Regions from separate parts of the Sporosarcina sp. SAFN-015 genome, predicted to be linked through region 1. Evidence: riboswitches for the same ligand, from Rfam matches in the RefSeq annotation. Region 1 holds a riboswitch; each other region holds the start of a gene.
The links. Region 1 has a riboswitch for S-adenosylmethionine ahead of ACR65H_RS13675 (methionine biosynthesis PLP-dependent protein). Riboswitches for the same ligand answer to the same signal wherever they lie in the genome.
Positions count from the first base shown of each region.

Region 2: another riboswitch for S-adenosylmethionine. It lies ahead of ACR65H_RS17915 (5-methyltetrahydropteroyltriglutamate--homocysteine S-methyltransferase); the one in region 1 lies ahead of ACR65H_RS13675 (methionine biosynthesis PLP-dependent protein).
Region 3: another riboswitch for S-adenosylmethionine. It lies ahead of metA (homoserine O-acetyltransferase MetA); the one in region 1 lies ahead of ACR65H_RS13675 (methionine biosynthesis PLP-dependent protein).

Region 1 is NZ_JBPFDR010000007.1:185,944-193,413, reverse strand. Features, by position in the region: gene ACR65H_RS13705 (DUF58 domain-containing protein) at 1-558, opposite strand, end outside; gene ACR65H_RS13700 (AAA family ATPase) at 555-1,505, opposite strand; gene nadE (NAD(+) synthase) at 1,727-2,551, opposite strand; gene ACR65H_RS13690 (nicotinate phosphoribosyltransferase) at 2,565-4,034, opposite strand; gene ACR65H_RS13685 (DMT family transporter) at 4,119-4,433, opposite strand; gene ACR65H_RS13680 (DMT family transporter) at 4,435-4,770, opposite strand; SAM riboswitch class I at 4,911-5,017, shown strand; gene ACR65H_RS13675 (methionine biosynthesis PLP-dependent protein) at 5,089-6,225, shown strand; gene ACR65H_RS13670 (cyclase family protein) at 6,251-7,000, shown strand; gene ACR65H_RS13665 (NADPH-dependent FMN reductase) at 7,057-7,470, opposite strand, start outside.
Region 2 is NZ_JBPFDR010000015.1:15,437-22,906, reverse strand. Features, by position in the region: gene ACR65H_RS17930 (hypothetical protein) at 1-318, opposite strand, end outside; gene yiaA (inner membrane protein YiaA) at 701-1,171, shown strand; gene ACR65H_RS17920 (right-handed parallel beta-helix repeat-containing protein) at 1,286-2,686, opposite strand; gene ACR65H_RS17915 (5-methyltetrahydropteroyltriglutamate--homocysteine S-methyltransferase) at 2,834-3,943, opposite strand; SAM riboswitch class I at 4,033-4,133, opposite strand; gene ACR65H_RS17910 (DEAD/DEAH box helicase family protein) at 4,220-6,901, opposite strand; gene ACR65H_RS17905 (DUF4145 domain-containing protein) at 7,076-7,470, opposite strand, start outside.
Region 3 is NZ_JBPFDR010000004.1:33,019-40,488, forward strand. Features, by position in the region: gene ACR65H_RS08305 (hypothetical protein) at 1-382, opposite strand, end outside; gene ACR65H_RS08310 (DMT family transporter) at 550-864, opposite strand; gene ACR65H_RS08315 (DMT family transporter) at 864-1,205, opposite strand; gene ACR65H_RS08320 (TetR/AcrR family transcriptional regulator) at 1,307-1,879, opposite strand; gene ACR65H_RS08325 (YetF domain-containing protein) at 2,012-2,728, opposite strand; gene metA (homoserine O-acetyltransferase MetA) at 2,854-3,762, opposite strand; SAM riboswitch class I at 3,867-3,974, opposite strand; gene ACR65H_RS08335 (YitT family protein) at 4,030-4,887, opposite strand; gene ACR65H_RS08340 (AbrB/MazE/SpoVT family DNA-binding domain-containing protein) at 5,083-5,361, shown strand; gene ACR65H_RS08345 (glycerophosphodiester phosphodiesterase) at 5,451-6,170, shown strand; gene ACR65H_RS08350 (thioredoxin family protein) at 6,277-6,594, opposite strand; gene ACR65H_RS08355 (M23 family metallopeptidase) at 6,791-7,470, shown strand, end outside.

The DNA of each region.
Region 1 (7,470 bases):
GTATTGAGCGTTGATCGGTACGTATTTGATTGACGTCGTATTCGGATAAACAAGAATGACATCTTTCAATTCCAGAAATGCCCGCTTTTGGATCCAACCAAAAAAATCGGAGACTTCTATTTCAATGCCTTCTACAATATGCTCCCCTCTTGGAAGCTTATCGATCTCATACGAGAATTCCACACTTTTTTTGAAACCGAATAGGAAAATATGTTTTGAAAGTTTTTTCGTTTTCAACTCCATAGCAGGGTCCGCCCACTTTTCAATCGCGACTGTGTATAACAAAGGGAACGGAAATGTCCGCGTAAGTTTAACCGTAACGGCGAGCTTCCCTCCACTCTCAATCGTTTTTGTCCGGATAAGGCGTTCAGCTTTTATATTATTCATCGGATAAACGAATAAAGCGATTGAATACAACAGGAAAGGAGTAAGCATATAGAAAATCGTCCAACTCACTTTGCCGCCTTGGAACATCGCAAAAACATAGACGGAAAAGAAAAGGCCGACGATGAAAACGAAGCGGCCAGTCATCGATAGCAATCTTTTCCCTTTACTCATTTCAAACCAACCCGGTCGATCGGCACACTTACCCGTGTAAGGATCCGTTCGACAATTTCATTTGCAGTTATCCCTTCGTACTTCGCTTCTGAACGAAGGATCATCCGATGGCCAAATACAAATGGTGCCAAATATTTCACATCATCGGGCGTTACATACGTTCTTCCTTTAATGAGCGCATATGCTTGGCAGGATTTCATGAGCGCGAGGGATCCACGCGGACTCACGCCGAGATAGACATGGGCATTGTTACGGGTTTCCGATGCACAGTCGACGATATACGTTTTGATTGTATGATCGACAGTCACTTCTTTCACTGCTTGTTGGAGCTCCGCTAGTTCGTGAATCGAGAGGACTGTTTCCAACTGCTCAATCGGCACCGATTTTTCTGCTCTGGAAAGAACTTCAATTTCTTCGCCTCGTTTTGGATATCCCATTTTCAATTTGAAGAGGAACCGGTCCAACTGCGCTTCCGGCAATGGATACGTCCCTTCATATTCAATCGGATTCTGTGTCGCCATGACGAAAAACGGTTGCGGGATTCGGATCGTTTCCCCATCCACCGTTACGGAGGATTCCTCCATGCTCTCGAGTAATGCGGCTTGCGTCTTTGGAGACGTCCGGTTGATTTCATCAGCTAGAACGATGTTCCCGACAATCGGCCCCGGTCTGAATTCAAATTCCATTTCCTTCGGGTTGTAGATCGAGACGCCAAGTACATCAGATGGCAATAAATCCGGTGTGAACTGTATACGTTTAAAAGAGGCGCCGATCAATTTTGCAAGCGCCTTTACCATCATTGTCTTCCCTACTCCCGGCACGTCTTCCAACAAGACATGGCCGCCTGCAAGCAAGGCGGTGACGCTCAGCTCCGCGATATCCCGCTTTCCGATCATTACCTTATCTATATTCGAAAGAACTTTGTCGATCACTTGTGCGTAAGTCATTCTTTTTCCTCCCATTCCAGCTTCTCTCTATAACGTGCCCATAATTTAACAGAAACATGTCCGAAAATTTACAAAATGTAACTTTATAATACCGTAATAACGAATAGGCTACAACCTATTGAAAACACTACTAAACAAGATATGACAAAAATACGCATAAAAACAGATGAAGGAAAGCTTCGTGCATTCCTTCATCTGTATATTTCGCGAGCTATTGAAATTCATTTCCAAAAATCATCGAATATCGTAATCGGCATATGTCGTTTATGTTCCGACCGTTTATAATGCTTTTCGATCGTTTCAAGAGCTTTGTCCGAGACCGGTTTCCCTTCCAGGAAGTCATCAATCTCCTCATATGTGACGCCAAGCGCAACTTCGTCAGGCAATGCTGGTTTTTCGTCTTCGAGGTCTGCAGTCGGCACTTTTTCATATAAATGCACCGGGGATCCGAGCTCTTTCATGAGCTGACGGCCTTGCCTCTTATTCAAGCGATAGATTGGCATGAGGTCAGCTGCGCCGTCACCGAATTTTGTGTAGAATCCTGTCACTGCCTCCGCCGCATGGTCGGTTCCGAGAACGACACAGCTATGCGATGCTGCGATCGAATACTGGACTTTCATCCGCTCCCGAGCTTTCTCATTCCCTTTTGTATAATCGGAAATGATGATTCCCGCTTTCTTCAACGCTCTTTCGCTTGCATCGACCGCCTCTTTAATATCGACCGTATAGAGCAAGGAAGGTTTGATGAAATCAAGTGCATCCTGCGCATCATCTTCATCAAATTGTTTTCCGTACGGCAATCTAACGGCGATGAACTTATAGCGATCCGTATCGTTCTCTTCATTCAATTCATCAACGGCCATCTGCGCAAGCCTTCCGACGAGCGAGGAATCTTGCCCACCCGAAATACCGAGAACGAAGCCGTTCACAAATGTATTTTTCACTGCATATTCCTTCATGAAATCAATCGATTTGCGGATTTCCTCTTTCGGATCAATTGACGGCATGCTTTTCAGTTCCGCAATGACCTGTTCTTGGAATGTCATTGTCCGCACCTCCTCATCTCATTGAGTACTCATCCACCATGTCCTGCACTTCACGGATATTGCGCATTTTATTATCCCAACATTTCTGGCTCAAATCGACCGGATATTCTTCCGGATTCAAGGACCGTTTATATTCATCCCATAATAGATCCAAATTTTCGTGGGCGAATTGTCGCATTTCATTCAATGTAGGATTTTTGTAAATCACTTTCCCGCCTTCGACGACTTTCGTATGCAAATTTACGGCATCGAAGTTTGTCACGAATTTGGAAATGAACGTATGAACAGGATGGAACATTTTAATCCTTTTTTCAACTGTCGGGTCTTCGTCGTGCATCGTAATGTAATCGCCTTCCGCTTTGCCATTCTCACGATCAATAATGCGATAAAGCTTTTTCTGACCAGGCGTTGTCACTTTCTCGACATTGGATGAAATCTTGATTGTATCTTCCATTTCACCATTATCATTCTCGATGGAGACAATTTTATAGACCGCCCCAAGAGCAGGTTGGTCATAAGCCGTGATCAGCTTTGTGCCGATGCCCCAAACATCTACTTTCGCTCCTTGCGCTTTCAAGTTCAAGATCGTGTACTCGTCCAAATCGTTCGACACAACAATTTTCGCATCTTCGAAACCAGCAGCATCGAGCATGCGCCTAGCTTCTTTCGAGAGGAAAGCGATATCCCCGCTATCGAGTCGGATACCGACGAAATTGATCTTATCACCGAGCTCTTTCGCGACTTGAATTGCTGTCGGGATGCCGATTTTCAAAGTATTATACGTATCGACGAGGAATACGCAGTCCTTATGACGTCTCGCGTACGAATGGAATGCTTCATATTCACTCCGGTACGCTTGTACTAAAGAGTGGGCATGTGTGCCAGCAACCGGAATCCCAAAACGTTTTCCTGCACGGACATTGCTTGTCGCCTCCACTCCTCCGATGACAGCTGCTCGTGCTCCCCAAACCGCTGCATCCATTTCATGGGCGCGCCTGCTCCCGAACTCCATGACAACTTCATCTTTGACGACTTGCTTAATACGACTAGCCTTCGTTGCGATGAGTGTTTGGAAATTAACGATATTGAGTAACGCAGTTTCGATCAGCTGAGCTTCCGCCAATGTCGATTCCACGCGAAGAATCGGTTCGTTTGCAAATACAAGTTCCCCTTCCTTCATCGAATAAACATCGCCAGTGAAACGCATTTCTTTCAAATAATCAAGAAAATCATCCTGGTAGCCAAGCTCTTCCCTTAAATAGGTCAAATCGCTTTCACTAAAATGGAATCCCTTCAAAAAATCAAGGATCCGTTCAAGCCCTGCAAAGATTGCATAACCATTTCCAAACGGTAAATTTCTAAAGTATAGCTCAAAAACCGCTTTCCGTTCATGGATGCCATCCGCCCAATACGATTCCATCATGTTAATTTGATAAAGATCTGTATGTAATGCCAAACTGTCATCTGCGTATTTCGAACTCATGCCAAATCTCCTTCTTCCGAATTCTTCTGATAGGTACAGTATACACTATTTACCCTTAATTCAATTGAAATTAACATACGCGTTTCATCCAAATACTTTCAACCCGACCGCTCCTCCGATGATCAAACAAAGGAATAAAATCCGTTTCCATCCGGCCGCTTCCTTGAAAAACAAAATGCCCATCAACACAGCACCTGCCGCACCGAGTCCGGTCCAAATCGCATAGGCCGTTCCCATCGGAATATCGCGCATCGCGAGTGACAAAAACCAAAATCCGACCGAAAATGTTCCGACAATGAGCAGCAGGCGGGGCAACGATCTTTTCTGCAAATACAGATTGATGGCCATGACGCCAAAGATTTCCCCGAAACTTGCTAGGACCAAATATACCCATGCCATTTCAATCGCCCCCTTCCGACTCTTCAGATTCGACCGTTGTCATTTTGATCCCGATCACACCTATGATAATAATCGCAATAAAAATTAACTTTGTAATAGAGAACTCCGCATGGAAAAACAGAAAGTCTATAAGAACAATTGCCGCCGCTCCGGAACCGGTAAACACCGCATACACCGTCCCAGACGGCAGCTTCTCGCACGCTTTAATAATTGCATAAAAACTAATGATGATGGCAACGACGGTTCCCGCCCATTCGAGTGCATTATCGGAATAACGAAGTCCAATCACCCAAAAGATTTCAACGATTGCTGCCAATAAAACATAAAGCCACGCCATTGGAAATCCTCCTTCTCATTTATCCACCACCCATCATTATAGCAAACGTCAATGGACATTCATTTCCGAAACTTCTTGCAATCTTTTGGGAAGCATGATAACTTTAGATAAATCTTTTTTCTAACAATACTATATTTTGATTCTTATCACGAGAGACGGAGGGATTGGCCCGATGAAGTCTCAGCAACCAGCCCGATTTTGGTATGGTGCTAATTCCAAAAGGCGTAGAACGTCTTGAAGATAAGAAGATTGATTTCAACTATCGTTGGAGGCCCTCTTCTTATTTAGAGAGGCCTCTTTTTTTAATAGACAAAGGAGATGGACAACTTGACAAAGCAGAGCATCAACACGAGATTGGTACAACTAGGAAATCAGAGCGACCCGAGAACTGGAGCGGTCAATCCTCCACTTCATTTTTCGACAGCGTACAAGCATGACGGATTGGGGCTTTCTACCGGCTACGACTATACACGCACAAAAAATCCGACTCGGACGATTCTCGAAGAAGGCATCGCCAATCTTGAAAACGGTGACCGTGGATATGCATGCAGCTCGGGCATGGCGGCGATCCAGCTCGTCATGTCCCTATTCAAATCCGGAGATGAGCTAATTGCTCCCGACGACCTATATGGGGGCACATTCCGTTTATTCGACCAATACTCGGACTTGTACAACATCCGGACCTCTTATTCATCTTTTGAAAACGTCAAGGAAACGGAAAAGCTAATCACTGAAAACACGAAAGCGATTTTCATCGAAACACCGACAAACCCGCTCATGCTTGAAATCGATATCGAACAATATGTAGAGCTTGCAAGAAAGCACGGCTTGCTAGTCATCGTCGACAATACGTTTTTGACGCCATATTACCAACGTCCAATCGAGCTCGGTGCGGATATCGTCATCCATAGTGCAACGAAATATATTGGAGGCCATAATGACGTGCTTGCCGGACTCGTCGTCGCCAAAGGAGAAGAGTTGTGCAAACGTTTAGGCGACAACCACAATGCGATTGGCGCAACGCTTTCTCCGTTCGATTCATGGCTTGTCATCCGCGGTTTGAAAACTTTGCATGTACGAATGAAACAACATGATGCGAATGCGAAAGAGCTTGTCTCCTATTTGGAAAACGAACCGCTTATCGATGATGTGCTCTATGCAGGTAAAGGCGGGATGATTTCATTCAGGCTGTGCAAGAGTGATTGGGTCGATCCGTTCTTGCAAAACCTACGCTTGATCACATTTGCCGAAAGTCTCGGAGGAGTCGAGAGCTTGATCACGTATCCAACGACGCAAACTCATGCGGATATTCCTGAGGAAGAGCGTGAAAAACGCGGCGTCGATAAACGACTATTGCGCTTCTCGGTAGGATTGGAAGAGGCAGAGGATTTAATTGCCGATCTTAAGCAAGCCATTGCCATCGCTGCTGAAACGACGGCTGTCGGGCAAAAATAACAATAGGGGAAAGAGAGTGATTCTAATGTCAGTTGAAACAGTGAATGAAATTCAAGCAGCACTTCAATTATTGAAAAGCAAAGAGTGGGTGGATTTGACCCATACATTCGGTCCGGATTCACCCCACTTCTTCATGTTTGACGACGCCAAATTCGAAACGCTTTTCACCCATGATGATGGCTTCTTTGCACAAAAGTTTTCATTCCCAGGGCAGTATGGAACTCATATCGACGCCCCTATTCACTTCGTCCGCGACACACGGTATTTGGACCAGTTGGAGTTGCATGAGCTGGTCCTGCCGCTAGTCGTCATCGATAAATCGAAGGAAGCCGAAGCTGACAATGATTTCACATTTGGAATCCAGGACATCTTAGACTTTGAAGCGGTTCACGGAAAAATCGGTGAAGGCACATTCGTAGCATTGCGCACAGATTGGAGTAAACGTTGGCCTGATCACAAGGCGTTTAACAATAAGGACGAAGATGGCAACAACCGAATTCCCGGCTGGGGATTGGACGCATTGAAATTCCTTTTCGAAGAGCGCAGCGTAAAAGCGGTCGGCCACGAAACATACGATACCGACTCTGCTGCGGACTTCCGCAAGAAAGGAAAATTGGAGGGCGAATATTATGTCCTTGACCAAGACACATATCAGATTGAATTGATGACCAATTTAGATAAGCTGCCTGCTACAGGAGCCATCATTTTCAACATCGTCGCAAAACCAGAAAAAGCATCCGGCTTCCCCGTCAGATCATTCGCTATCCTTCCTTGACCAGGGGAGCAAAAGAAAAGGCCGCCTCTTAGTACGAGACGGCCTTTCTTTTCATATTATTTTGCTTCAGCTAACGCTTTTGTTTTTGAATAAAATGCGATGAAATTGTTGACAACATTATCTAAAAAGTCAATTGTCGCTTGGTCTGTCAATTGACCATTCTCGTCCATTTTCTCGTGTACAGATCCGATATACACTTCATTGTTCGGCAATAGTGCAGGAGAGAGCATTGGGTTCGACAAGATTTCACGTAAGTGGATTTGAGCACGTACACTTCCTAACACGCCCATCGATGAGCCGATAATGAAAGCAGGCTTGTCTTTGATTGCGAAGTTGCTTCTTGAAAGCCAGTCAACCGCATTTTTCAATACACCCGGAATCGAAAAGTTGTATTCAGGTACCGCAAAAAGGACAGCGTCTGAATCCCTTACATTGTCCAGGAAATCCTTTACGTCTTCAGGCTGATTGTT
Region 2 (7,470 bases), on a different contig from region 1:
ACCCATTGTCCCTTTGGCAATATCATCCACCGTTCCATATGATGAATGGATGAACCCATCTTCCACTATCGCAACGCCATCAAGATCCTTTATCGCAAAATTCAGCAGCCGATAGGGCATACCTAGATAAGGTTTCTGCAAAACCTCCCCCTCTTTATCTTCCGCAAACCATATGTATAGGCGCTGTTTGTCATAGTCGACCGCGACTCTTGACAACAAATCAGTGGACGTTAGGGATGGCATCTTATCAAAGTCTGCTAGATCTTTATTCAGAGAAAGCAAAACTTCCTTCTGTTTTTCCTTTTGACGTCCCTCCACAATTTGCGAGTGTCCTAAAACCATAATTCCAATGAAAAATACAATAATTGAAAGAACAATGCCCATAAAGGCAAAGCCATTAAAAATAGAATAGATAAGGAACCCAATCGCAACTATAGGAGTTAGACAACCAAGACCGGTTAAAAATCGTGTGGAATTTGTTGGAATGACGTTTACCCCCTTTCGATTTTATCCATGTTCTATAAACCCTGACACTGTCTTTACGAGCCGTCCTGCGAAAGGTTTCAAATCCGCTTTAATCCCCGCCATTATTGCAAACATATTGGATTCAATCGACTTCTTCTTAGACAGGACTTGGAAAAATATGTTGCCGACGTAAACCTCTTTGGATATGATAATCTAAAAGGATGGTGAATTTTCAATGAAGAGCGATATTGAAGATTTATTTGATAGGGATAAACAAAACGAGCCGAAAATGAAAGTAGAAAGGAAGGCTGGGGAACCGACCGCGGCATTCAAAGGGGCCTCCTGGGCAGCACTATTAATCGGAGTATCCGCTTATTTAATTGGACTATTTAACGCAGCAATGGAGCTGAATGAAAAAGGATATTATTTCGCGATATTAATATTTGGTCTTTATTCTTCTGTCTCTTTGCAAAAAGCAGTAAGAGATAAAGATGAAGGTATTCCAGTGACGAATATTTATTATGGCATTAGCTGGCTTGCACTACTTATAGCCATTTTATTGATGGGCATTGGCTTGTACAATGCAGGAAGTATCGTTTTAAGTGAAAAAGGGTTTTACGGAATGGCTTTTGTTCTAAGTATTTTTGCAGCTATCACCGTTCAGAAAAACATTCGAGATGCACAGAAAGCAAGAGAGAGCGATTGAGGTCTATTCCATCAATCCGCATAGCCATCCCCGTTCCAAATCCGGAACGGGGTTTTTCTTCTGTCGCTCTTATTCATACTAGCAACTAAATTTCTTTGCAAATTATTATGAACATTATTTCATATTTTTCTTTGCGGGTGAACCTTTTTTCAGTCTGAAATCATATTTGTCTTCATGTTTAAACTTCGGATCTGCGTAAATCGATTGTGTATCACTATTTGAAGCAGAAATAAACTCTGGGAAAGCAGTGTACTCTTCCTCTTTCCAAACCCAAAAGCCAGTTTTTCCTTTCTCCTTATGAAATACATTCTTCTTTAGTTTGTTTTTATGATTTGTAGAAAAATAGTTGGCGATAAATAAACGAGAAGGCCCTGCCGTCAAAATGTTTTTTTCAATTACATTATTTTTTGTATCGTGCTGCAATAATAATTGACCCCCATTTAACCCCTTTGTATCATTTCGGTAAATGACATTTTGAGAAATTGTGGAATTTATAGTGCCTCCACGCTTTTCATCATACCCGCCAATTGAAATTCCAGTATAAAAATTGTCATAAATGATATTGTTAATAATGATAACTTGCTCAGCATATTTACCGGCGTGTTCAGAAGCCGCTTCAATTCCGATATCACATTTATAAATAATATTCTCTTCTAAGGTTATATTTTTTCCACCATCTATGTAAATCCCCCCAGCGGAGTAATCCTCTCCATAAGCTGGATTACCGTATGAAGATATTTCGTAAACTGTATTATTTTTCACTACACCATTTCTTACAAAGTCAGCCTTTTCATCATTGGATATACCCTCATGGCCGATTAGATCAATCCCGATATTATCACTACGACGAACTAGATTACTTTCCACCTTGAAGCCGTCAATATTTCCATTAAGCACAAGAGCTTCACTTGAACCGAGTTTCAAATTTTCCACGGTATTATTAATTACTTTTATATCTTTCATTGGCCCTGTTCCATATATAGCGATTCCATGGGCATTTCCTTCTTCCGCATGGGTTTCTATTCTGCGCACATGGTTATTCTCTAATGTAATATGACTGCTAGAGCCAGTTACATAAATCCCTACTACCGTTTCATCTGCTACATCAGTTTTTATATCCTGTAACGTTAATCCATGAATCGTCACATAGTTTTTATCGTTTATCGTAACTAAGGAGGAGATGCCTGCTTGACCACCCTTTGCATTCGTTCCACTTAGAACAACTTCTTCTTTTTTGTAGGCTCTAAAAATAACTGGTTTTAATTTTATTCCACTATGTTGAACGATAAGTTTTTCATGGTATGTTCCTTTTCGGATATAAACAGTCGTTCCGGCTTCAGCTTCTAATGCTGCCTTTTCAAGTGTTCGAAACGGCTTTGACTTTGTCCCATCATTTTGATCATTTCCTTTTACGGAGACGTATAGTGCATTGTCCGTTTCGGGTGTACTGTCAGTTAAGACAAAAACCGCCATAATAGCAGCTACGACCAAGAGGACAATAATAATTTTCTTCATTTAATCCTCCCTCTTAGAATCAATCTGACGTATAAGTATATTCAAGCTAATGTATGATATAGAAGTCGCCGAGACCAGTAAAAAAGCGGAGGTGCCGTAAGAGTGTTCCTCAAACGGTCCTCCGCTTATCTATCTAGTGTCCTTTCATTAACCCCAAATCTCTTTTGACAATTCTACAATAAACTTCAACTTCTCCCACTGCTCTTCCTCTGTCAACTTATTTCCATGATGCGTTGAAGCGAATCCGCATTGTGGGCTTAAGCAAATTTGTTCAAGTGGTACAAATTTCGTCGCTTCTTCAATCCGCGATTTAACCAACTCTTTATCTTCAAGTTCCCCACTCTTAGATGTAATTACACCCAAAACGACCTTTGCCCCGCCATTGTTAATATATTGAAGTGGCTCAAAGCCGCCTGAGCGATAATCGTCATATTCCAAGAAGAATCCACCCACTTTTTCTTTTGCCAAAAATCTTTCAGCAATTATATCGTAACTGCCTTCAAAAGCCCAGTTGGATCGGTAATTTCCTCGGCATAAATGAGTTGTCACAAACAGGTCTTCAGGTTTCCCATCCAACACTCCATTGACCACACGAAGCGCTAAGTCAATTAAATATTCTCTTGAATATTTGCCGTCATTAAATGGAATATCCGGTGAAGAAAGGCCGGCAATATACACATCATCCAATTGTAAATAGCGGACGCCTGCCTCATAGAAAGCTTTTATTGCATCACGATATGTCTGGATAATATCTTTTGCATAGTCTTCAATATCCGGGTATATATTTTCATCTCTTATTCCGATATTAAACAATTGATTTGGACTTGGAATTGTTTGTTTGGCAACTGCACGTCCGTTAACAATTCCATTAAACTCTATGAAATCTTTAATATGCGGATGGTCAGGATTAAATGAAATTTTACCGATGTTACGAATATTATAGCGCTCCGTTTCTTCATCGCCGCTAAAAATATAGCCTTGTTCCGGTACATATCCTTCAATTCCGTTTAAATGCTCAAGGAAATCCGTATGCCAAAAACGACGCCTGAACTCTCCGTCCGTCACAAGTTCTAACCCAGCTTCAATCTGTTTATCAACGATTCTAGTTATTTCCGCTGTTTCTACGTTGCGAAGCTGCTCAGCTGTAATTTCTCTCTCTGCAAATAATCTTCTTGCTTCATGCAGGTTTTCCGGTCTTAATAAACTCCCTACGTGATCCGCCCTAAATGGTGCTGCTTTCGTAACTGTTTTTGTCATTGCTAAATTCCCCATTTCTTATTTTTTCTTAATAAGGAAAAAACCCTTCTCATATATAAGAAGAGTTCAGCAATAGTCGGCGTCCACTCTTCTTATCTCCAAGCTTTTCGCTACTGGAATTAGCACAGTTCTTTACAAGTCTGTTGCTGAGGCTTCATAGGGCCAGTCCCTTCACCTCTCTGGATAAGAAAGTCGCTTATTAAGTTATTCACCACTTTATATGTGAGTGGATTGAATGTCAAGTATATTTAGATATTTTTTAGTTTTATATATTTCTTATCGCCATCCGCTGATCCGGTCCGCTTTTTTTACAAATGCTGCGGACAAGGCATTCATTCGCGCCCGCAGCAGGTTTTTTCTTCCCTCGATCGTTCGTGTATAAATAAGTTCGCAATCCCCTATGCGCTTTTCACATTCTGCATGGAGAAATTGGGCATATTCTTTTTTCCTAGCAATTTCATAAGGAATGGCATGGACGTCTTTTCGTTTCAGCAAGCTGCCTGTACGGCGGATGATGAGATATCTAGGATTCTCAATCGGTGCAATGAACTCTTGCAAGGCGCCCATAAACACGTTCTTCTCATGTGTCGTCCCTTCCGTAAGCCAGCATGTATAGGCACCCATTCGGTCCTCGGTCACATGGATCATACCTTCCGTGTAAGGCGTGTGCACGGCTTTGGCATGATGGAGTGACAAGTAGATCGCCTTTCCGATTTCCGCCATGCTGGATTCGACAGAAGGATGCTTCATGTATAATCTCACAACCTTGAGAACAGATGGAAGACCGAATGCCATCCCTACAATCAACCCTAGCCATAACCCGCCCCCAACCGGAACGTCCCGAAAATTCATAAAAAATCGAACCGCATCAAACATCTCCCCTACAAGTGTGAAACCGGCTATGTAGGACAAGGCTTTCAATGAATGAGGCAAATAAAAAGGCCGGGGCAACGAACGTCTTTCAGTACTAAGTTCCTCCTCCATTTTCCGTCCCTTGTCAATGGCGCGCTGCCATCTTTCAAATAAACGATCTCGTTCCGATGCTCTCTCGTAAGTCCGTTCGTTCAGCATCTTGATTATTCGTGGCGTATAGGGTGATTCTTCAAGATTCAGCCTCGACAGCCCTGTCTCAATCAGGTCCTCTTTCTCACTCACCCCAACAAGTGATCGGAAACGGCGGGTCAGTAATGCATAATCATGCCCCGGGTCTGCCACGTCACGATCCACACATACGAGATGCCAGATGGATGAGGTCTTGCTGGGATTATTCCTATCCACCCGGATGGCTCTTCCACGCATCTGATTTGATTGCATGAACGAGCCGACATAGGAAGCGATGATCAGTGAGTTGATACACGGCGCATCCCATCCCTCCCCGAGCAAGGCCGCTGTTCCGATTAAGACTTGAAGGTCACCTGATGTAAACACCTCTGTCAGGACGGCAACCATCTTTTGCCGATTTCCGGCTGTCAAATCGGCACGGATATACGAAGCATCATGCGCTAACGCTTTCCACTCAATCTCAATTCCCTGGCGTTTTGAAACTTCCTGTGCAAGCCTTTGTTCGCTTTTCGGCAGAATGACAAGTGAACCTGTCAGAATTCCTGCTTTCACATGAAGGCCAGCCTCCCGCCGGATTTTCTCAAAGATGGGCACAACGCCAATGCGTCGAAGTGGCAATTCATCAACTGAACTAGCGGGCAAATCCTCAAGATGGATGTAATCGGTCAAGATGACCATTCGCAGTTTCTCTTGCAGTAGCTGTTTCTCCCATTTCACAATCTCACAAATGCCCGCTAGTTTGGAGATACTATGAGTAAGCTTTCGATTCATTTTTGCCGTGGAAAGCAGCTTGACGCTTCTTCGCTCGATTGCTCCTATTTGCGATAGCTGGAATTTAATCCGCTTCCGCAAATTGTCTGTATCCGTCACCCTTTCATCAGAAAACAAAATTCCCGTTAACAGTTCTTCAAGCCATTCGTATGTAAACGGTGGCAGTGTGTGCTCGGGCATTCCCAAAATAGACATTGCTTCTTTGCAGTGTTCACTGCCCACCTGCTTAAGGAAAATTAACATGCTTGAAAAATAGGCGGGCTGATCAAGTATTTCTTTTATGTATTCTCTGGAATCTTTCATCCACGGATGGTTTTCAAGCAGTTGCTGTAGATATCCATCGGCAAAAAGTTCCTGGACGAATTGATCCGCCTCTTCTCGAAAGTGAAGAATCATTTTCAGCTCTTCCCCTTCAGGAGACGAGAAGTGGACATAATCCTGGTGCGGACAGAGCTCTCTCTCCTTTACCAGTTCAGGGACACTTATCTCAAGATCGATTGGCCCGCATAGTTCCACATACCGCTCCCATTCCAGAGCGGACACGTCGAATGGCGGTGTAGCCGTCAAGGCCACTACATGGATATCTTGTAGAGAATTCCGGAGAGTCATCATCGACTTCCACCAAGCCGTGCGTAAATGATGCGCTTCATCCAAAATAAGTGTGCCGAAGCCGAACTCAGCAAGACTCCGTCGGATGCCGGCTTTATCCGATTTCACAGCTTCCTGATTTGATTCAAGTTCCTGATCATCTCCGGTTTCCTCTTCAATATCCTCGGAATTATCGGTTTCTTGATAGGCGCCATGCAGCGCCTGATAGGTCGTCACCGTAATGAAATTCGGTTGCGCAATATCCATCGATAGCCATTCAGGCTGCTTCCCTCCCAAGAATAATTCAGTGAAGCGTTCTTTCCATTGCTGTTTGATCGCAAGGGTGGGTGCAATAATTAAGGTCGGTTGATTGATTCTCAACATGATTTCCAATCCCAATACCGTTTTCCCCGAGCCGGGAGGGGCAACTAGGTGGAAGTGCCCGTTTGACAGATGGCTGTCTAATGCTTGAAGGGCACGAGCCTGATAAGACCGCCATTCATAACAGAATTGAATGTCCTTCGGGAATGAATTCATCAAATCACCTCTCCGTTCGCAAGTCGGTTAATGGCAGCTTCTACCCTTTACGCTTCGTACCCTTATAAAGTTTCAAATACCCCGTCTGTTGTTCCTCCACTGATTTCACAAAAAAGACACCCATCCAAAAATAATCGGATACGGTGCCTTCAAATACCTCAATAACTTACTCGCTTACTTTCCCTTCAATTGCCCAAACAGTTCTTCCACTGTCTCGAAATCCACATCATCGTATTTCGTTAACGTAACCAAGTCACTCGGAAGCTGTCCGACCCTTTCAATCTGATCCTCATGTAGTTGAGCGAAGAAACTTGGATTGCCGTCGAACTCCTCTTCGGTTAGAGAGACCTTCGCTAATTGATCGGTGACAATCACGTAATCCGAATTATAGAAGAAAATGAGCTTCCCCGGGTTTGCCAAATCCACCTCGCGCCTCGCTATCTCTTCTTCAATGTAATGTTTCAGTTCTTCGAATAATACCTCATCATCCTTCTCACTGAACCCTTCCGCATCTTCATGCAGTCCCTCCAAGTTATTCGGCAGTTCGCTCATGATCCGCACCTCTTCTT
Region 3 (7,470 bases), on a different contig from region 1:
TACCGGCAGTCCACTCCCATGTCTCGTCGTACTCCACGTCCTTTACAGTAAAAGGTATTGGATTAGACGCTCCGATAAAGAAAAATGGAATTGATGATTGTAAGTAAATATCTGTATATTGACTCTCAGAAGCCTCTAAAAGATTGTTTTCCCTAATAAAAACTGCATCATAAGCATTTAGTTCTTCACTATTCATTTCATTAATTGGTATCTCTACAAATTCCACATGCTCCTCTTTCACTTTAGGTACTTCTCCAACTACCGCGATTTTCAGTGATCGCCCTTGATATAACTCGAAATCCGGACTTGAAGCACATGCAGATAGTGCAAATAGTAAAAATAACATCAAACATAAATATCGGTTTCCTATTGATCTATTCATTAGCACTCCCCTTTGTACTGACCACCGTAACTTTTTTGAAAATAAAAAATACTATCTACTTTAACTTATTGTATTATATTGCCATATAACTTACTAGTTTATTTGGCATATTAAAAAAGGAAGCAACTATTATTTCAAGTTGCTTCCCCATTCATGTATTCATAGCTTCACGATAAAGCTTTCAATCCAATAACACCGATAATTATGAGAAGCAGACTGGCGATGCGCCCCTTGCTTTTCGATTCACCGAAAAACAGCATATTGATGAGTACGGCACCAGCCGTTCCTATACCAATCCACACTGCGTACGCAGTGCTTACTTGCAAATAATTGAAGGACATATAAAGAAACGCGAACGCCGCTCCGAATCCACCGCCGAAAAGCAGCGCATTTGCAAATGACTTCTGTTCACTATATTTATTCAACCCGACAACGCCTACAAACTCGCTTATCGCTGCAATACTTACAAATAACCAACCCATCACTTCACAATTCCTTTCTTCTCTTCCGCATCATCAGCAAGCTTTAACCCAATAACCCCTATAACTAAAATGGCAATGAAAAATAGTTTGCCTACACCAAGCGTTTCGCCGAATAGGAAAACATCCATCAAAGCAGTCCCGACTGTACCGATTGCAGCAAATATTGCATAGACGGTACCTGTTGGAAGGTTTTCACAAGCTTTCGCCAAGAAATGAAAATCGAAAACAATGAAAACAATGATCGGAACCCAATGCCACCATTCAGTGGCAATGTTAAAACCAAATATCCAAACCAATTCGAAAAAACTTGTTAGTGCTACATAAATCCATGATTTGTTCATATTAATAACTCCCTATTTAATGACTGACTGTCATTCATTTTACGTGATGACGAGTTGCCTAATAATAATGATTTTTTTGAACTAAACTATCCGATAACCATTTAGTCGATGGCAAGGGCATGCTTCAAAAAGTTTTTCACTTCATTCTTTTGGATAATCGCTTCGTGTTCTTTGTCTGTATCGTATAGATAAATTTGTTCAGCAGCTGATTCGACGAGGCCGATGACAAGTCTAGCCGTCCTGTCTGGATTAACTGAATTACGTATTATACCGTCGTCAATCGCTTGCTGGAGTCCATCACTCACCCATTGATAAAATGGGGCGTATACCGTCTCCCAATTTTTCAGATGTTCTGTTGATGCCAATCCTGAGTAAATGAGTGCTTGTATTTCATGGTATTCTTCATTGACTTCAAAAATCGCATCGACGAGCTGCTCCATCCGTTTTGGAAATGGCGCATCATCCGACACTCTGTCGATTACAATCTCCAATGTTTTTGCGACCATGACTTCAGCGATTGCTGGCATGAGCGACAGTTTTGAAGGAAAATATAAATAGAATGTTCCTTGCGCAATTCCTGCCACTTTCACAATATCGGATATCTTTGTCTTCTCGATGCCTTGCTTACGAAAGACTTCTATAGCCGCTTTTATAATTCTTTCTTTTTTATCCAATTGCCGTCCACCTCTCCACTAAATGAATGAATGACTGTCAGTCATTATAACATAAAAGTAGCATTAGTTGTCGTAATGTCTACTTAAATATTTGGGGGCGGTAAAATTCGGCCCCCTTTTTAGCATCGTAACTTACTTTTTATCTTCTGTACGCATGTCGATATGGAGGCTTCCGTCGCCAGTGATTTCAGCGTAATATACTTGTTCCACTTTACCAATCCCATTTTTCTTTAGTTGCTCATATACCCATTCTTCTGTTAAGTTCAGCTCGGTCAAATTTTCTTTGATCAAATTCCCGTCTGAAATGATTTCTGTTGGTATATACTTTGGCTCTTGGCCAGGTGCTTTTACATCTTTGCGGGTAGCTGCTTCCTGGCTTGCTTTTTTCATGACACTTAATTGCCCATTCGTTTCGAGAATAGCATAGTTCACGTCCGTGACCGTAAATATACTTTGCTCGCGGAGCATCATATTAAGATCATTCAATGTGAGGCGAGCTTTCTTCATCCCCTGTTCACTTATTTTTCCTCTGTGTATTACGATAGTTGGTGAATCATCGAAAAGCTTCCTTGCTTTTTTCGATTTCATTGTTAAATAGTTCACGAAAACAGTCAACAATGCCCACCAAATCAAACCAACCGCACCATTCAGAAAAGGGGTTTCCGATTGCGCAGCTATATCAGCCGCAATTGAGCCGATTGTAATTCCAGTGACGTAATGAAAAAATGTAAGCTGTGAAATCTGTTTTTTCCCCATCAATCTGGCAAGAATCATAAGTGTTATAAAAGCAAATGTAGTTCGAGATACCATTTCCCAAAAATGCATGCTTTCAAGAGCTTCCGAAATCATCGTACACACCTCCACTACAATTAGTGTGTGAAAGTACTTGGACAATATACGGACGAAAAATGTATAAAACACAAAAACGAAGCACGAAATTCAAAACTCGTGCTTCGCGTTAGTCTATTTTATTTTTATTCCCATTCGAACGGTGTCGCTTGGTACACATAATAATTCAACCAGTTCGAGAAAAGAAGATGTGTATGGGAACGCCATGTATTTAACGGTTGTTTTTTGGGGTCGTCATTCGGGAAATAGTTTTCAGGGATTTCAATATCGATCCCTTTTTTCAAATCTCGCGCATACTCTTCGCCAAGTGTGCATGCATCATATTCTAAATGACCCGTAATCATAATCTGTCTGGAATCCTTTGATAGGATGATGAATGCGCCAGCTTCTTCTGAAACCGCCAATAGTTGAAGATCCTGCTCTTGCTCGATCTCCTCGATTGACACTGACGTATACCGCGAATGTGGAGCAGTGAAAACATCGTTGAAGCCACGTGTCAATTCAACAGTCGGATCGGTCAGTTGATGACTATATATGCCCGATAGTTTTTTCGGCAGTTCAAATTTATTGATGCCATAATGGTGATAAAGGGCAGCTTGAGCGCCCCAGCAAATATGTAGTGTCGAAGTGACATTGGTTTTGGACCAATCCATAATCTGTTTCAATTCATCCCAGTAGACGACATCCTCGAACGGTAAATGCTCAATCGGCGCGCCTGTAATAATTAGCCCGTCATAACGTCTGTTTTTGACGTGCTCGAATGTCGTATAAAAAGAATCCAAATGATTTTTGCTCACATTTTTTGATTCATACGTAGCGGTATTCAAAAACGTAACATTCACTTGCAGCGGCGTATTGCCTAGCAGTCGAAGCAACTGAAGCTCTGTTTTTTCTTTTTCCGGCATTAAGTTCAAGATAAGAATATTTAACGGACGGATATCCTGTGTCGTCGCCCGCCCTTCATCCATTACGAAGATCCTCTCTTCTTTCAACAGCTCACGTGCCGGCAATTGTTCAGGTATATTGATTGGCATTTCGTCTCCCCCTTATTATTCAAAAGCGCATTGCGCCCGAAGCCTAGACGTTAAAAAACCCCGTTCCATTAGATAGGAACGAGGATTCGTTTAAAACTTCTCCGTTCTTATCTCTCAAGATGTAACATCTTGTTGGAGGTAGCACCTTCCTGCAGACGCAGAGGTTGCTGAAGCTTCATCGGGCCAAATCCCTCAGCTTCTCTTGATAAGAAATATTCAATTGAAACTATTATATCATCATTATTTGAATTGTATACTGATTTTTTATCATCGATGAATTTTCGCTTTTGAAAAACCAAGTCCTAATATTTCTGAAGCGTTAAGGAAAATGACAAATGATGACGGTTCAGCGGTTTGAAGCAATTTTTTTAAATAGACAGCTTCTGACTGTTCCACGACGCAGAAGATCATTGTCTTCTCGTTATTCGAATATCCTCCCGTCGATTTCACTTTCGTCAACCCCCGGTCAATTTCATTTTGAATGACCGACTGGATTTTCTCTTCATTTTCCGTAATGATGAGAACAAGTTTTATCGGTGAAGTTTGCAACTGTACGAAGTCTATTACCTTGCTCGTTACGTAAATCGACATAAGGGCGTATAAAGCAAGTTCAAAATTGAAAACAAAAGCTGAAGTGACAACGACAATTCCATCCACGATCAATTGGGAAAAGCCGCTTGAAATACCGGTATACTTTTTTAGGAGTTGGGCTATCAAAGCTGTGCCGCCTGTGGAACCATTCCCTCTATACACAATCCCAAGTCCAATCCCGAGCATTATGCCCCCATAGATGGAACTAAGAAGCGGGTTATCAACGTGTAAATGGAGACCATGCGTCAAATAGATGACGAATGGAACAAAAAAAGTACCTACGATTGTCTTTGTACTGAATTCCTTCCCTGCAAGCAATAGTCCCAACACGATAAGTGGAATATTAATAAGCCATTGAACGTACGCAGGATTATAGCCGAATAATTCATAGAGGATCGTACTGACACCAGAAATGCCGCCCGCCGCTATGCGCGATGGCAATAAAAATATATTGAATGAAAGACCGACCAATGTCGCTCCGATAATGATTTGAACATAGTCGAAAACTACCGACTTCCTATGAAATAATGACATAATTGTTCTCCTTTCTTAAAAGACTTAACTATTCTATCAGAAAAAACGTTGTTCAGAAACGTTTTAAAGCATAGATAAAAGGAATAGAGAGAATAGGAGACTAAATGAAAGTATATTCATTTTTTTGTATTTTTCTAATTAACTGGTATAATTGTAGACAATAGTAAAAAAAAAACATAAGTCAGGGAGGATACTATGCGAAGTTTAGGTATTGTCAGGAAAGTCGACCATCTTGGCCGAATCGTGATTCCAAAAGAATTAAGAAATACATTGAAGCTCGAAAAAGGAGCACCAATGGAAATCTTTGTTGACGATGATATGATCATTCTTCGAAAATATGTGGTGGATGCGGCATGCATCGTAACCGGAGAAATCACCCCCGAAAATACAAAACTTTCAAATGGCATGTATATAAGTCCTAAAGGAGCGGAAATATTGAAAAAAGAAATCGAAGCAAATAAAACTTGGGATTGACTAGTTCCAAATGAGAGGGCAACGGTAAAGTACCGTGGCCCTTTTGCTGCGGGAAAAATGATCCGATCTATGAAAACGGAGGAAGCTAAATGAAGATTATTGCACATAGAGGCGCATCCGGAAACTATCCGGAAAATACGATTGCCGCATTCAAGGAAGCTGCACGTCTCCCTGTTTTTGGCGTTGAATTCGATGTACATATGGCAGCGGATGGTGAACTCGTCGTCATCCATGATGAAACAATTGACCGTACTTCAAATGGAACAAGCTATGTGAAAGATATGTCCTTGGCAGAATTGAAATCATATGACTTCGGCAGCTGGTTTGCACCCGAATTCCACGGTGAAACAATCCCAACATTGAAGGAAGTTCTCGATATATTCGATTCGACAGATCATAAACTAAATATCGAGTTGAAATCGGATATTTTTCCTTATGAAGGAATGGTTCAAAAAGTGCTTGAATTAATTGAGGAAAGGCAACTGGAATCCCGCGTTATCATTTCATCTTTTGACCACACTGCCATCCAGCTCGTCAAGCGAATCAATCCTCAAATCGAGACAGCAGCATTATTCATGGAAGTACTCGTCCACCCGTTGGACTATTTACACAAAATACCTGCGGATGCGCTTCACATCCTATTCCCTGCCGCAATCCGCCCTTCCATCACTGAAGTTATAAAAAGCGGCATGCCCGTCAGAACTTTCACAGTGAACGACGAATCATACGCAACAATACTAAAACAAGCCGGAGTCCAATCCATCTTCACCGACTACCCAGAAAAAATGGCTAATTTTTTCTCTAAATAAAAGTAAATTGGGGATAGGATTGAAATGGAAAAAGGCGAAGGGCAAAAAGAGACATCATAAAAAAGAGACATCGCCATCCATCTAAGGATTAGCGATATCTCTTTTTTCATGCATCCAAACCGTTAATGAACTCCTCAATCTCTTCCTTCGTCTTCCGATCCTTACTTACAAAACGCCCAACCTCTTCCCCATTATGGAAAGCGATAAAGCTCGGAATCCCAAAAACATCCAACTGCTGACAAACATCAATAAAATCATCACGGTCAACATAAATGAAAGTATATTCCGGATAATCCGCCTCAATACTAGGCAAGAACGGCTCGATCACCCTACAATCAGGGCACCAATCCGCCGAAAACATGAACATCGTCCGCTCCTCATTTTTCAATTGCTCAAACTGTTCAACCGATTGAAGTTTTTCCATTCATACTCTCTCCTTCTATTTTCATCTCTCTTAAAGTATATCATCCAACGTATATTCAGCCATATAATGACGATTTTTAGCAGAAACAAAAAAGTCATGAAATCGAACGATCGGGGAATTCTAATCATTCAACAAAGGAGGTTTCCCATTGCGTATTTATATAATTGCATCTGTATTTATAATGATCTGTCTTTGTATGACGCCTACCATTTCCTCTGCTTCCGACGAACGCAGCGATAAGGAGATTATGGAAGAACGGATGGGATTTTATTTGCAATTCGCAAGTGAACTCGTTCCGTGGTACCACCTTGCAGCGATCGATCAATTTGAACGAAACATCCAACAAGTTCGCAACGATCTAACGAAGGTGGAGGGACCGATTTCCATTCAGTACTCTGTTGATCATTGGTTTGGCGCATTGAATCCTGACTATACGGACGCTTCTGCTACGACGATCACGCTTTTTGGCGGTAAAGGGACGGATGGCAACGGAGATGGGATGGCTGACTTGTCTGACCCTATGGATGTGCTGCAAACAATGGCTTCACATTTAGCCATGTACGGACCAGATGAAAATGAATTCAAAGCGGCATTATGGCACTATTATAAGCGGGAAGCGACCGTCAATCAGATTGTGACAATAGCCAAGTTGTATAAGCATTTTGAAACTGTCGAACTGGATAAACATGTATTCCCGATTCCAAAAGGACACCACTACACATACCGCAGCACTTGGGGCTCAAGCCGCGGATGGGGAGGACGTCGTATTCATGAAGGAACGGATATTTTTGCAGGCTATGGTGTTCCCGTCGTCGCAACTTCCTATGGCGTCATTGAAGTATTAGGGTGGAATGAATATGGTGGATGGCGCGTAGG